DNA from 3 places in the Enterococcus sp. AZ196 genome. Region 1 is predicted to be linked to each of the others. Evidence: riboswitches for the same ligand, from Rfam matches in the RefSeq annotation. Region 1 holds a riboswitch; each other region holds the start of a gene.

Evidence for each region. Region 1 has a riboswitch for thiamine pyrophosphate ahead of thiT (energy-coupled thiamine transporter ThiT). Riboswitches for the same ligand answer to the same signal wherever they lie in the genome.
Region 2: it holds a riboswitch for thiamine pyrophosphate, as region 1 does, so the genes downstream of both, tenA (thiaminase II) here and thiT (energy-coupled thiamine transporter ThiT) in region 1, are expected to answer to the same signal.
Region 3: it holds a riboswitch for thiamine pyrophosphate, as region 1 does, so the genes downstream of both, thiW (energy coupling factor transporter S component ThiW) here and thiT (energy-coupled thiamine transporter ThiT) in region 1, are expected to answer to the same signal.

The regions. Positions count from the first base shown of each region.
Region 1 covers NZ_JBIPAM010000001.1:2,894,425-2,898,640, forward strand. Annotated here, with positions in the region: gene IGI67_RS13975 (TetR/AcrR family transcriptional regulator) at 1-206, shown strand, start outside; gene IGI67_RS13980 (2-hydroxyacid dehydrogenase family protein) at 203-1,177, opposite strand; gene IGI67_RS13985 (low molecular weight protein-tyrosine-phosphatase) at 1,231-1,689, shown strand; gene IGI67_RS13990 (hypothetical protein) at 1,762-2,124, shown strand; TPP riboswitch at 2,194-2,292, shown strand; gene thiT (energy-coupled thiamine transporter ThiT) at 2,342-2,929, shown strand; gene IGI67_RS14000 (hypothetical protein) at 3,105-3,875, opposite strand; gene IGI67_RS14005 (class A sortase) at 4,143-4,216, shown strand, end outside.
Region 2 covers NZ_JBIPAM010000001.1:945,064-949,279, reverse strand. Annotated here, with positions in the region: gene IGI67_RS04600 (VOC family protein) at 100-537, opposite strand; gene IGI67_RS04595 (DUF2087 domain-containing protein) at 559-1,287, opposite strand; gene IGI67_RS04590 (DUF2268 domain-containing protein) at 1,430-2,338, shown strand; TPP riboswitch at 2,402-2,493, shown strand; gene tenA (thiaminase II) at 2,667-3,323, shown strand; gene ilvB (biosynthetic-type acetolactate synthase large subunit) at 3,439-4,216, shown strand, end outside.
Region 3 covers NZ_JBIPAM010000001.1:2,545,150-2,549,365, forward strand. Annotated here, with positions in the region: gene IGI67_RS12230 (helix-turn-helix domain-containing protein) at 1-1,468, shown strand, start outside; gene IGI67_RS12235 (nucleotide pyrophosphohydrolase) at 1,488-1,781, shown strand; gene gloA2 (SMU1112c/YaeR family gloxylase I-like metalloprotein) at 1,839-2,228, opposite strand; TPP riboswitch at 2,402-2,491, shown strand; gene thiW (energy coupling factor transporter S component ThiW) at 2,621-3,100, shown strand; gene IGI67_RS12250 (hydroxyethylthiazole kinase) at 3,097-3,915, shown strand; gene thiE (thiamine phosphate synthase) at 3,906-4,216, shown strand, end outside.

The sequences.
Region 1 (4,216 bases):
TCGATCAAGAAGGAGAACTCTCTCAAACAGATAAAGAATTTTATGCTCGTTTTCTTGCACATGGCTGTGGCGGGATTTTGATCGACTGGCTATTAGCCGGGGCAGATCAGCCGCCAATCACGATCGCGGCGCAATTATTTCGTTTTGCTAAGGATATCGAATTCTTTGCTTATCGTTTATATGAAAAAGATTGGAACGAGCGCTAAGCTCGATCCAATCCGTTTACGATATGCTTGATTGCTTTTCCTTCGAAGAGAGCAATCGCATTTTTAGCGACGATCTCAGCCATTTGATCTCTGGCTTCTACACTGGCGTTGCCGATATGCGGTGTCAAGATGACATTCGGCAGATCCTTTAAGCCTTCAGTGACCTCTGGCTCGAATTCATAGACATCCAGGGCGGCTCCTGCAATCTTCTTTGCCTTTAAGGCTTGAAGCAAAGCGGCTTCATCAATCAATGGTCCGCGGGCTGCATTGATCAAAAGGGCGCTGTCCTTCATTTGGTCAAAGGTTTTGCTCGTCAGTAAGTGTCTCGTATCCTCGGTCAATGGTGCATGGAGGGTCAGGATATCCGCTTGTTGAATCACTTCAGCTTGAGGATAATAGGTGGCATGTAATTTCTCCTCTAGCTCAGAAGTTAGCGGATGCCGCTGGTTGTAGAGGATTTTCATACCAAAAGCCCTCATCATTTGTGCTAAAGCTTGACCAATTTGGCCCATACCGATAATCCCTAAGGTCTTGTTCTTTAACTCATGACCTAAGAAGAATAGGGGAGCCCAGCCGTCAAAGCCCTCATCATGCATCAAATGATCGCCCTCAACAATTCGGCGAGACAAGGCAAGGATTAAACCAGCTGTTAATTCCGCAGTCGCATTAGTCGAGACTACCGGTGTGTTTGTTACATAGATATTTTTTTCTTTTGCATAAGCAGTGTCGATATTATTGAAGCCGGCTCCGAAGTTCGCGATCAGTTTCAATGCTGGTGCAGCATCGATGACGTCGCGATCAACCTGTGTCGATAGAGGACAAATCAAGGCTTCACAATCAACGATGTTTGCGATCAGCTCTTTTTTCGAAATTAACCCAGCTTTTTCATAGACTGTATATTCAAGCGCAGCTTCTTTTAACAATTTTGTGCCAAGCTCAGGCAGTTTGGCGGACAGATAAATTTTACTCATTTACGATCCCTCGTTTCATTTCGATAAATTGACTATAGCACAGGAGGAATGACATGAAAAAGATTCTATTTGTTTGCATGGGAAATATTTGCCGTTCACCGATGGCGGAAGCGATATTTCGGGATGCTTTCCAAAAAAAGCGAGAAAAGCAGTTTCAAGTTGATTCAGCGGCGACTAGCCGTTGGGAAGTCGGAAATCCGCCACATCAGGGGACACAGAGGATATTGTCGCAACACCATATTTCCGTCAAAGGAATGCGTGCGCGTCAAGTAACCACAGAAGATTTTTATGATGCAGATTATATTATTGGGATGGACAGAGACAATGTGTCCGACTTGGAATCAATCGCTCCCCACGGTACTGAAGATAAAATTTATTTGTACTTAGATCGGGTACCGGGACACGCTGGTGAAGGGATTCCAGATCCCTGGTATACAGGTGATTTTGAAGAAACCTATGATTTAATTCAAAAAGGTTTAAACGAATGGTTAACTTTTTTTGAAATGGACTAGATTCCTTGTTTTTTCTCTTGAATTTAAGTAAAATCATACTACATAACCATGCTCTTGATAGGAGGAAGCTGAATGACTAAAAACGAGAAGCCTAAAAAGAATTTAATCAAGCTGTTTTCAAATTCATCATATCGTTTCATCTCGGATTTTTTGAATGATTCTGCTGAAAAACGTGCCCAAGAGCAAGCCAATGAGAATATTTTTCTCAAACTAAAGATGGCGGCTCTACAAAATAGTTTAGTAGTCATTCAAGTTCAAGATGAAAAAGACGAAGAGAAATTCCAAACGATCTCAGGCTGGTTGCCCAAAGTAGTAACAAATGAGTCCATTGTTATTCGCACTCAGGATAATCAATTGGTGATGATGACAATTGATCGGATCAAAAAGGTAACGACCTTGTCACCAAGCGGAGATCAAGAAAGTATTTCACGATAAAAGTATTTCATACCTTTACGGGCGGACAGGCATCTGTTATACTCTGAGGGTATCAAAAAATAGAATAATACTGTCGCAAAGGGGAGCCCTCGGGCTGAGATTGAGATGACTCTAAACCCTAGTACCTGTTTCGGTTATTCGAGCGTAGGAATTGTGATGAAGTAATGATAATTACTTCTCCTTTGTGGACTGTATGTTCAAAAGGAGGAGTTTTTTTATGTATAGGACAAAAATTTTAGTAGAGGGCACGGTGGTGGCAGCTCTTTCGCTGGTACTGTCTTTTATTCCAACGACCATCGGCAGCAGCTTTTCAATTTCATTAGGGATGATCCCGCTGACGTTGTTTGCACTGCGAAGAGGCTTCAAACCAGCTTTGATGTCCGCGTTCATCTGGGGGATTTTACATTTTCCTGCAAGCCAAGTTGTTTATTTAAGTGTGATTCAAGTATTGATTGAGTATCCGATTGCCTTTACTTTTGCCGGATTTGCTGGATTGTATGCAAAGAAAGTGCAGCAAAGTCTAGTTGATCAAGACCTGCGGAACGTGCGCAAGAATATTATTTTAGGTACTTTTGTTGGTACAGGAGCAAGGTTTTTCTGGCATTTTATTGCAGGAGTGGTTTTCTGGGGAAGCTATGCATTATGGGGAATGAATCCTTGGATTTTCTCGCTTGTCATGAATGGTGTCAGTGGTTTGGCGACAGCGATAGTGACAGCGATCGTTGCGATCTTAGTAGTGGAAAAGGCGCCGCAGTTATATTTGCCAAAAGATGGCGCTCGTATCCACAAACAAAGTCACCAATAACTATCAAGAAAGGCTTCGCGAACTCACTTAGCTTATTGCCGATAAAGCTAGTTCGTGAAGCCGGACATGGATAGACCTGCTGCAAAGCGATTTATTCATGTGAGAATTTCATCCTTTCCTTGTAGCCAGTTAAAAAAGCATTTGTCCTCATCAATCGGACAAATGCTTTTTTCAATTAACGAAATGAGAATACAGGATCATCATTTTCAACTTCCAACGACCATAGCTGTTTGGCAGTATCATAGGTAATCTCTGCGATTTGTTGTTCTTTTTTATAATTTCTTGGACTGCGCCGCCAACCTTTTTCATCAGACAAAAAGATGGGGATGCGGTAAAGTTTATTTTTTAGTTCCGATAAATCAAGGCAGAAAATTGCCCCCTCTTGTAAAATCGGATATAATTCCTTCAATAGTTCACCATCTAACGGGGGAACAGAGGAACCTTTGCGGAAAAATGAACGACGATCATTGACTTTCTCCAAGACGATCCGTGTTAATTTGCTGGCAAGGATGCGATAAAATTCATCCAAGTAGCGGTAATATACGCGCATCGTGTCGTTGCCTAGATTGAAATAAACAAAATTATTTTGCAGCTTATAAAAAAAGGGAGAATGCAGGTGTGTCCGCATATGCCCAAAATACAGCAATTCTGAAATTTCTAATGGAGTCAGTTCTTTTAACATGGCCAGATCATTAAAATCGATCCATTTCGTTCCCTTTGAATGGGTGAAGGCTTTATTGTTAAAAAACTGTTGGACTTGTTCATGACTATTAATGATCTTTAAACCCGTATGCGGTTCATATTCTCCGACTTCTGCAACAGGGTCTAGCAATAACAGATGTTTAGGTTGATGAACAATTCCGTCAACAAAATCGTTGGGTGAAAAACCTTTTGAAAGCACAGCATTACTTGTGGAATCAATATATGCAAATAACGTATCTGGCACCAAAATTCACCCTTTCTAATAGTCGTCACAATCATTTTAACTCAATAATAAAAAAAAAGCTCGTATCTTTTATTTTAAAATTAGATTACAAAGGTCTTAAAAACTGCAACATAAAGACGCTTTTTTAACAATTAAAATCATTTTAATAAATAACAAACTTCTAATGCATTTATTTCTTTTTTTAATTTTTTCTCTAGTAAGTGAAAGTAGTATCACTAGAATTAATAGAATATGATATGATTAGCGGGAGAACACGGGAGGATTAAGATGAAGAAAAAAAGGAACTGGCTAATAAATATTTTTCTTTTCTTGTTGCTGTTAGTAGGTTTAGCTTTGATATT
Region 2 (4,216 bases), 1.9 Mb from region 1:
GTGGTTACTTACACAGTTAATATTACACTCTCTTCGACTTTTTATTTTTAAAGCTTCATCCAAAAAAGTAGTTAGTCTTTTTGGACGACTAATCGACTTTTAAAAATGATCATCATTACTCACGATCTCATATTTGATTCCATCTGGATCATTAAAGAAAAGCGCATAATAATTTGGCCCATGCTGTGGAAAGATTTTTGGTTCATCCAAAATTTTGGCTCCAAGTTCCATCACTGTTTTATAGATTCGATCTACTTCATTTCTAGATGAAGCTCTAAATGCAATATGGTGAACAGCACCAGGCTTTCTTCGATGGATTGTTTCTTCTTCATATTGTTTTAATGCGGAACAGATGCCAAAATCATAAGATTTATCGAGATATTCGATGACATCCATATCCATCTCTTCCAAATAGACTTTGATTTTCTTATTTAAATCAAAACCTAGAGCTTCCATCAGCCCATCATAAAAAGATTCCACTTCATTGATATCCTTCACCGTAACTTGCAAATGATCTATTTTCATTGGCAATCCCATTCAATCGCTCCTTTCAAAAAACTATATCTTCCAATACATTGTTCCATCCACCGTACGACCCAAAATGCCATACTCAATGAGGTAGCGCCTGATCGTCACATAATCTTCGAACATCTTCGAAATAATCGTGTTGACTTCTTTTTCCGTATATTGTTTTTCAGATGTAAAGTTTTCAGCTAACTTTTGGAGCAGAATGATTCGCTTTTTTTCCTTTGTCGGAATTTGGTTCGCTTTTCCGTTTTTATCAAGGAAGACATCAAAGACTTTCTCGCGCTCTTTTTTAGTAGAGACAAACCGTTCATCTGAATCAATTAATGAGTTTGCGATAAGTTCACTATGCTCCTTTTCATCAATCGACTCTAACAATGCCAGAAGGATTTTCGCCTGACGTTTCTTTTCTTTAAATTTGAAGCGATGATTTCTCACTGCGGAAGTCGTGATACCTAGCTGATTTGCTATTTCTTGATCGTTAATTCCTGTAGAAAATAGCAATAAAAATTTTTTTTGTGTATCACTCAAACCAGTTTGATTTTTATCGAGATTTAACAAAGCGTTAAAAGAGCCATTGTGCTCATGTTTCATATGGTAGATCATAGCTCCTTCTGCTCGAGCGAACTGATTGTTTGAGTCACTGATCGGATAAACGAAACGATCATCAAACGTTTGATCACAATACAAGCAGTGAAAGAGAAATTCTCCATTTTTTGAATATCCCTTTCTTATTTCTTCAATAGTCAATTCGTGTTCCATAATATCACCTCTTGCGATAATGCTAACATAAAATAAAATCGTTTGCAAATACGATTGCATGAATGGTTTTTCAGAGGATATCCATTTTTATTGACCTTCACGCAACGTCAAGCATTATGATAAGAAGTAAGGAGGGATCTAAATGAGTGAGTTTAAAGTTACGATTATTGATTCATTGTCTTTTTATGATAAATGTCTGCAGGAGACTGTTGATGAACAGGCATTTCGCTATGAAATAATGAAGCCATTCGAAGGAATGTGGCACTATCTGAATGTACCACTTGTTTCTAAAAAGCCCGGGGACTATGATGTGCTGATGGCTTCAGAAATGTTAGGTATTTGGACGCCGCGAAAAAGTGTCGATTTAATTAAATCAAGGTTAGAGCAGCTGAAGGAATCCAATATTTTTAATGAGTGTACTCAAGTCATTGCGGAAAGTACTCAACTTTTCAATGAAATTGGCTACCAGATTCCATTCGAAGAATTGATCGTGAATATTCTACTGGGCGATCCGGAGAATGGTATATTGATGGCTAGTGAGGGTTACAGTGGATTCGGTGGAATACCGGGATATATTTTTTTGATTGTCGTGCCAAACGACTTTAATCAGGTACGACTGAAGTCGGCTTTGGCGCATGAGTTTAATCACAATATTCGTTTCACTTATGAACCATTTAATCATGGCGATGTGAGTGTTGAGGATTATTTGGTGATTGAAGGTTTAGCAGAGGTTTTCGCTGAAAAGCTTTACGGTGTCGAGTATCGCGGCCCATGGGTGAAGGAGTATGATAAAGAAGAATTGGAATATACGATTGAAGTGATGAAGGATGGTCGTGATGTTCGCGGATTTGATCAAGTCTGCGCTTACATGTACGGTGATGAAGTTGCAAGAGAGCAGGGATATCAACCTATAGGGCTTTCAAGAAATGCCGGTTATACAATTGGCTATCATTTAATAAAAGATTATCTAAAAAATACTGGAAAGACAATCGCAGAGGCTACTCTGACCCCTAGCTCGACGATCGTAGAAGAATCGAGAATATTTGATTAATTATTGAATAGAGTAAAATTGTAATCGTTTTTCTCAAAAAGGTATGCTATACTTTTAACAATCGAATGACACTAGGGGTGCTTTTACAGCTGAGATTATACCCATTGAACCTGAAACAGTTAGGACTGGCGCAGGGAATGTGCGATATTTTGGAAATTTGTACCCGACCTTTTTTTGGTCGGGTTTTCTTGAGTGTACCTTTCAAGCATAGAAGCCTCCTTTTCATTCTTACGTGAATAAAGGAGGTTTTTTATGTCGAATTAAGGAAGTATTGCAGTTTGTATTTTTGATCAAATGTACACCATTATTTACAGAAAAGGAGAAACGAATGACTTTTACAGAGTTAGCAAGAAAAGAGGCTGCCTCATTTTGGCAAGGAAGTTTTGAGCATCCGTTTATTCAATCACTAGCATCAGGAGATTTAGCTCCAGAAGTTTTTCGCTACTATTTGCTGCAAGATCGCTATTATCTTGAACATTTTAGCAAATTATATGATTATATTGCCGAGCAAACAGATGATGAAGAGGTACAGGCTCAGCTAAAAGAAAATGCTGAAAATCTTAAACTAGGCGAGTTGGCTATACGTGAAGAATTTTTTACTGAATTAGCTATTACTGAGGAAGAGATAGTAGAGACGCCGATTGCACCGACTGCTTACAATTATGTTTCTCATATGTATCGTCAACTAATTGATGGGACACCAAAGACGGCCTATGCAGGAATGCTGCCATGTGCGTGGCTGTATCAAGAAATTGGTGTTCGTCTGATTGAGAGTGGCTCTCCCCATCCTTTATACCAACGTTGGATTGAAACCTATGCGGGTGAAGACGCGGCCAAAGAAATAAAAAAAGAGCGTGCACTTTTAGATCGTCTTTACGAAGATAGTACAGAGGAAGAGCGACATCAAATGATTGAGGCTTTCGTAATCAGCAGTAAAATGGAGTATGCATTTTGGGACATGGCTACAAATTTAGAAAAATGGTAATTCAAAAGGACCGTTCACTTGTGGACGATCCTTTTCTTTTGAAAACGGTTGACAGCGAACATCATACTTGTGTTAAAATGCAAGTTAACACTTGCATAATTAGGAGGCGGTTAAAATGATTTCGGGAGCTGAATTGGTTGTAAAAGCATTAGTTAAAGAGAAAGTTGAAGTTTGTTTTGCTTATCCGGGAGGTCAAGCGATTGATTTGTTTGATGCTCTTTATCAGAAAGAGGGATTTCGAATTGTCCTGCCACGCCATGAACAAGGATTGATTCATGCGGCAGACGGCTATGCTCGTTCTACAGGGAAAGTCGGTGTTTGTTTGGTTACTAGCGGTCCAGGGGCAACTAATTTAATTACTGGTATCGCTACAGCAGGTTATGATTCTTCTCCATTAGTGTGTATTACAGGACAAGTTTCAACACATTTGATTGGAAAGGACGCTTTTCAAGAAGTTGATATGGTAGGAATTAGTCGGTCAATAGCAAAATATGCGGTAACAGTCAAAAAAAGAGAAGAACTGGGAACGATCATGAAGAAGGCATTTATGATCGCGCAAACAGGAAAGCCAGGTGTTGTAGTAGTAGACATTCCTAAAAACATTCAACAAGAACTTGGTTCTGATAATTATCCAGAAACTGTATCGATTCGTGGCGGAGAAAAAAGACAAGTTCCACCAATTAAAAAAATAAATGAAACAGCTAAGGCTTTGAACAATGCAGAAAAACCAATTTTATTAATTGGTGGAGGCGTTCATCGAGGGAACGCGCATAAAGAATTACTTGATTTTGTTGAAAAAACAAATATTCCTGTTGTTTCAACTATTATGGGAAAAGGTGCGTTGCCAAGTAATCACAGGAACTATATTGGCAATGTAGGCATTCATGGCAGCT
Region 3 (4,216 bases), 350 kb from region 1:
AAAACTCTATTATCATCGTAGCGGCTGGTCGAGTATTCAGCTGATAAGTGAGTTGAATTGCTCATTGCCGATTCTGTTAAATGATATTGAATTGATCAATGAAGAGTATCCTAGATTTCAGATTACGAAAATAAAAGGACTCTATCAATTGATTGTGGATAAGAAAGTCAGTTTAGGAAATCTTTATGCCAATATTTTGAATACGAGTCCGGAGTTTCAGATTATTGAAGAGCTTTTGTATGAGGAATGTGAAAATATTACGGCACTCGCAAAGAAGCTGTATCTCAGTTCTTCTAACACGCAACGCTATTTGAAAAAAATTGAGAAGGCGTTGACTCTGGCTGGGCTGGAATTATGCTATCGTCCATTGCGGGTGGAAGGAAATGAAGGGGAGATCCGACACTTTTATTATCGCTTTTACAGTGAACGACAGGTTTCATTTGAAAGCACGCTGCCTAAGCTGCCTCTTAAGCATTACCATATTATTGAGCAGTATATCCAAGAATTTGTTAAGGTCAATCAGATCCACGAAAAGTATGTTTTTCAAAAGCGGCTGATCTATAATTTTTATATCAGTGTTTGGCGAATGAAAAATGGGCATGAGTATCCGAAGGAGGAGCTGAGGACGGAAGGCTTAGACCTGCCGCTGAACCTAAGTTATAAGCTGCTGAAGCACTCTGTTAGAGAAGGGGTAGAAATGGATTTGACACCGGATATGGTGCGGGATGGTCTTTGGCTGCTTTTTTCTGATTCGGTTGTATTCAGCATTTCACATCGGGAGTTTGCGATAGCAGACAACAAGAAGTATCAGCGGCTGTTTATGCAGCATCACGAGCTCGTGGAGGCATACAACAAAATGCTTGGCTATCGTTTAGATAAGCAAAGCCAAATCAATTTGGCGACGGTTCTATCGAATGATTTTTATCTGCATGATCCGCAAGGCAGGTATGTATGCCTGCTATGGCGCAACCGAACGATTTTCTTATCGGAAGTCTCGAAGGTTTATAGTCGCGGGGTGGAACGAGTGTGGGAGCTGGTCCAAGAATTTGTTGATCGCTATGGAATGTATCAGGAAGAGGATTTTATTCGCAACTATGTGTATTTATTGATCACCACAGAAGAGCGGGGATTGGAATGGCTGGCCAGCCAAGAACCTTTTTTGAGGCTGCTGCTGTTATCGGATTTAACACCAACGGAGGAAAGTTTTTTAGCCAAGCAAATTAGTGATACGATCTATGGCAACTTTCTGCTCGTTCATTTTGAAAAATTATCTGGGGGTACCCCGCAGCTGCATAATGAATTGAAAAATTATGATTGCTTGATTACTACGGGTTCGGCTGAAGGGCTGCCAGAGGACTATCCTGTTGTTGTGATCGATCCCTTTTTGACCAAACAAAGCAGACGCTGGATTCAGGATACTATCAACGAGCTTGAGGAAAAACGCTCCTTCGTTTCTGTGTTAGAATAGAAACGAAAGAAGGTTGACTATGGATAGTATGGAGAAAATTAATCAATTTCGTGACGAAAGAAACTGGCGTCCCTTTCACAATGAGAAGGATTTAGCGCTGTCGATTTGTTTGGAAGCGGCTGAATTATTGGAGCTCTTTCAATGGAAGGACTCAGAAGAAGCGCGGACGCAAACGGAACGCCTAAAGGAAGAATTGGCGGATGTATTGATCTATTCTTATATGATGGCGGATAATTTGAACTTTGATATCGATGAGATCATCAGCGAAAAATTGAAGAAAAACGCGATTAAATATCCGGTGGAAGAAGCGTAAGCTTTTGTGCAGCTTCAAAAAATACACATTTTTAGAGCAGAATTTTCTGCTCTTTTTTTATTCGTGCAGCTCCAGCGGCAGTCCATCGGGATCGAAGAAGAACGTCATTTTTTCGCCGGTAAAATCGTCGGTTCGCAAGGGTTCACAATCGACGCCGTGGCTTTTTAAGTAGTCAATGGTCGCTTGGATGTTCGTTGTTTTGAAGGCCAGATGCCGCAAGCCGGCTGCCTCAGGAAAGCTTGGACGCTTCGGCGGATTTTGTACGGCAAAGATTTCTAATTCCGCCTCGTTTAGCTGTAAATCCAATTTATAATCCTGGCGTTCCGGTCGATAGTTTTCACGAATGATCGGCAATCCAAGGATATCCACATAGAAATGCTTGGCCTTTTGATAGTCTGAAACAATGATAGCCACATGATGGATGGCAGAAAAATTTGGTTGAATCATAAAAATTTCCTTTCTTTTTTCTCTTGTCTAGTCTATTGCTGTGAGAGATAGGGAGCATTCTTCAGAATAGAGCAGGATCTGTCTGGTGCTCAAATGCTGGATACGTTCGAGCAGCTTTTATCATTATAAGCTAGTTGGATTAAAAAAAGTATGTTATACTCCAATCAATTGAAGAGAAACATTTGGGGTGCTGTTTAGCTGAGATTATACCCATGGAACCTGATGCAGTTAAGACTGCCGCAGGGAAATGTAGCTAGTTGACTGATCGTACCCGACCATTTTATTTTGGTTGGGTTTTTCTGTCTTTTGAGATACCTCCTCTTGTTTCTTGCAGAAAGGAGTTATTTGTCGTGGAGAAAAATAAAATCCACAAAATGACGTTGCTGGCCTTAATGATCGCGTTGGATGTGGTTTTGTCCCCCTTGATGCGGATTGAAGGAATGGCACCGATGTCCAGTGTGATGAATATTATTGCTGGGGTGCTGCTGGGACCAGTCTATGGAACCGTGATGGCTTTGGTCTGTGGAGTGATTCGGATGACCCTGTTGGGAATTCCGCCGTTGGCTTTGACAGGGGCGGTATTTGGGGCACTTCTTGCAGGAGTGTTTTATCGCTTAGGCAAAAAGCTGATCTGGTCGATGGTAGGGGAAATCATTGGTACAGGAGTCATTGGTTCACTTCTCTCTTATCCTGTGATGGTTTGGTTTACCGGCAGTCAAAACGAGCTGTACTGGCTGATCTATACGCCGCGCTTTGTTGGTGCGACGCTGATCGGATCGGCGATCGCCTTTGTAGTATTAGTCAAGCTGCAGGAAACACCGATTTTTAAACGATGGCAGGGCTTGTTTTCAAATGAAAGGATGTTTGGATGATCAAAACGAATGTTTCAAAAGTCTTCCCCCTAGCAGATGCGCCTTTAGTTCACTGCATAACCAATGAGGTTACGTGCGAAACGGTGGCGAATGCGCTGCTTTATGTTGGGGCCAAACCGATTATGGCATCTGATCCGAGGGAGTTCCATGAGCTGTTTCAACAGACGGATAGTCTCTTGCTGAACATCGGACACCTGTCAGAAGAACGGGAAAAGAGTTTGACGGCAGCTGCTAAGCTGGCGAACCAGAGACAAAAGAAAACCGTTGTTGACCTAGTGGGCTACGGTGTCAGTCGGACGCGAGATCAAGTGGGCCGTTGGCTAGTCGCGGAAAATCCAACAGTAGTGAAGGGAAATATTTCGGAGTTGCGGAATTTTTGCGGATTGTCCAGCCATGCCCGCGGGGTAGACGGCAGTGAGTTGGATCAAAGTGAGGAAGCGTTGGAGGAGTTAGCGCAAGCCATGCAGCAGTTAGTCAAGACGTATCCGAAAACGCTTTTTTTAGCAACCGGCAGACAGGATATCGTGGTTGAGCAGAAGCGGATTTGGCGTTTATCTAATGGCGTTCCAGCATTGGATCGCTTTACAGGTACGGGCGATATTGTCGGGGCTTTGATTGCAGCTTTATTAGGCAGCGGAGTAGAGCCGGCGACTGCAGCTGTGACTGCGGTCAGTTACTTTAATCTTTGCGGCGAGCAGGCAGGAGATGAAACCGGGCTAGCCGCTTTTCGACAAGAAACCTTGAATCAGCTTTCGACCTTGATGGAAAGTGATTGGTGGACTGAGGTGAAGGGATGGGAAAAACAATGGACTTAACATTATATCTAGTAACGGGTCGTTACGACTTTAGTGATGAAAAATTTTTGGCAGTGATTGAAGAAGCCTGCAAAAATGGCGTGACGTTGGTTCAGCTTCGGGAAAAGGAGCTAGTGACTGGGAAATTTTACGAGCTGGCCTTGAACGTAAAAGCAATCACAGATCGTTATCATATTCCGTTGATCATCAATGATCGGGTGGACATTTGTCTGGCGGTTGATGCGGCAGGGGTACACATCGGTGATGATGAGATGCCGGTAGCTGTCGTGCGCTCGCTGATCGGAGCAGAAAAAATCTTAGG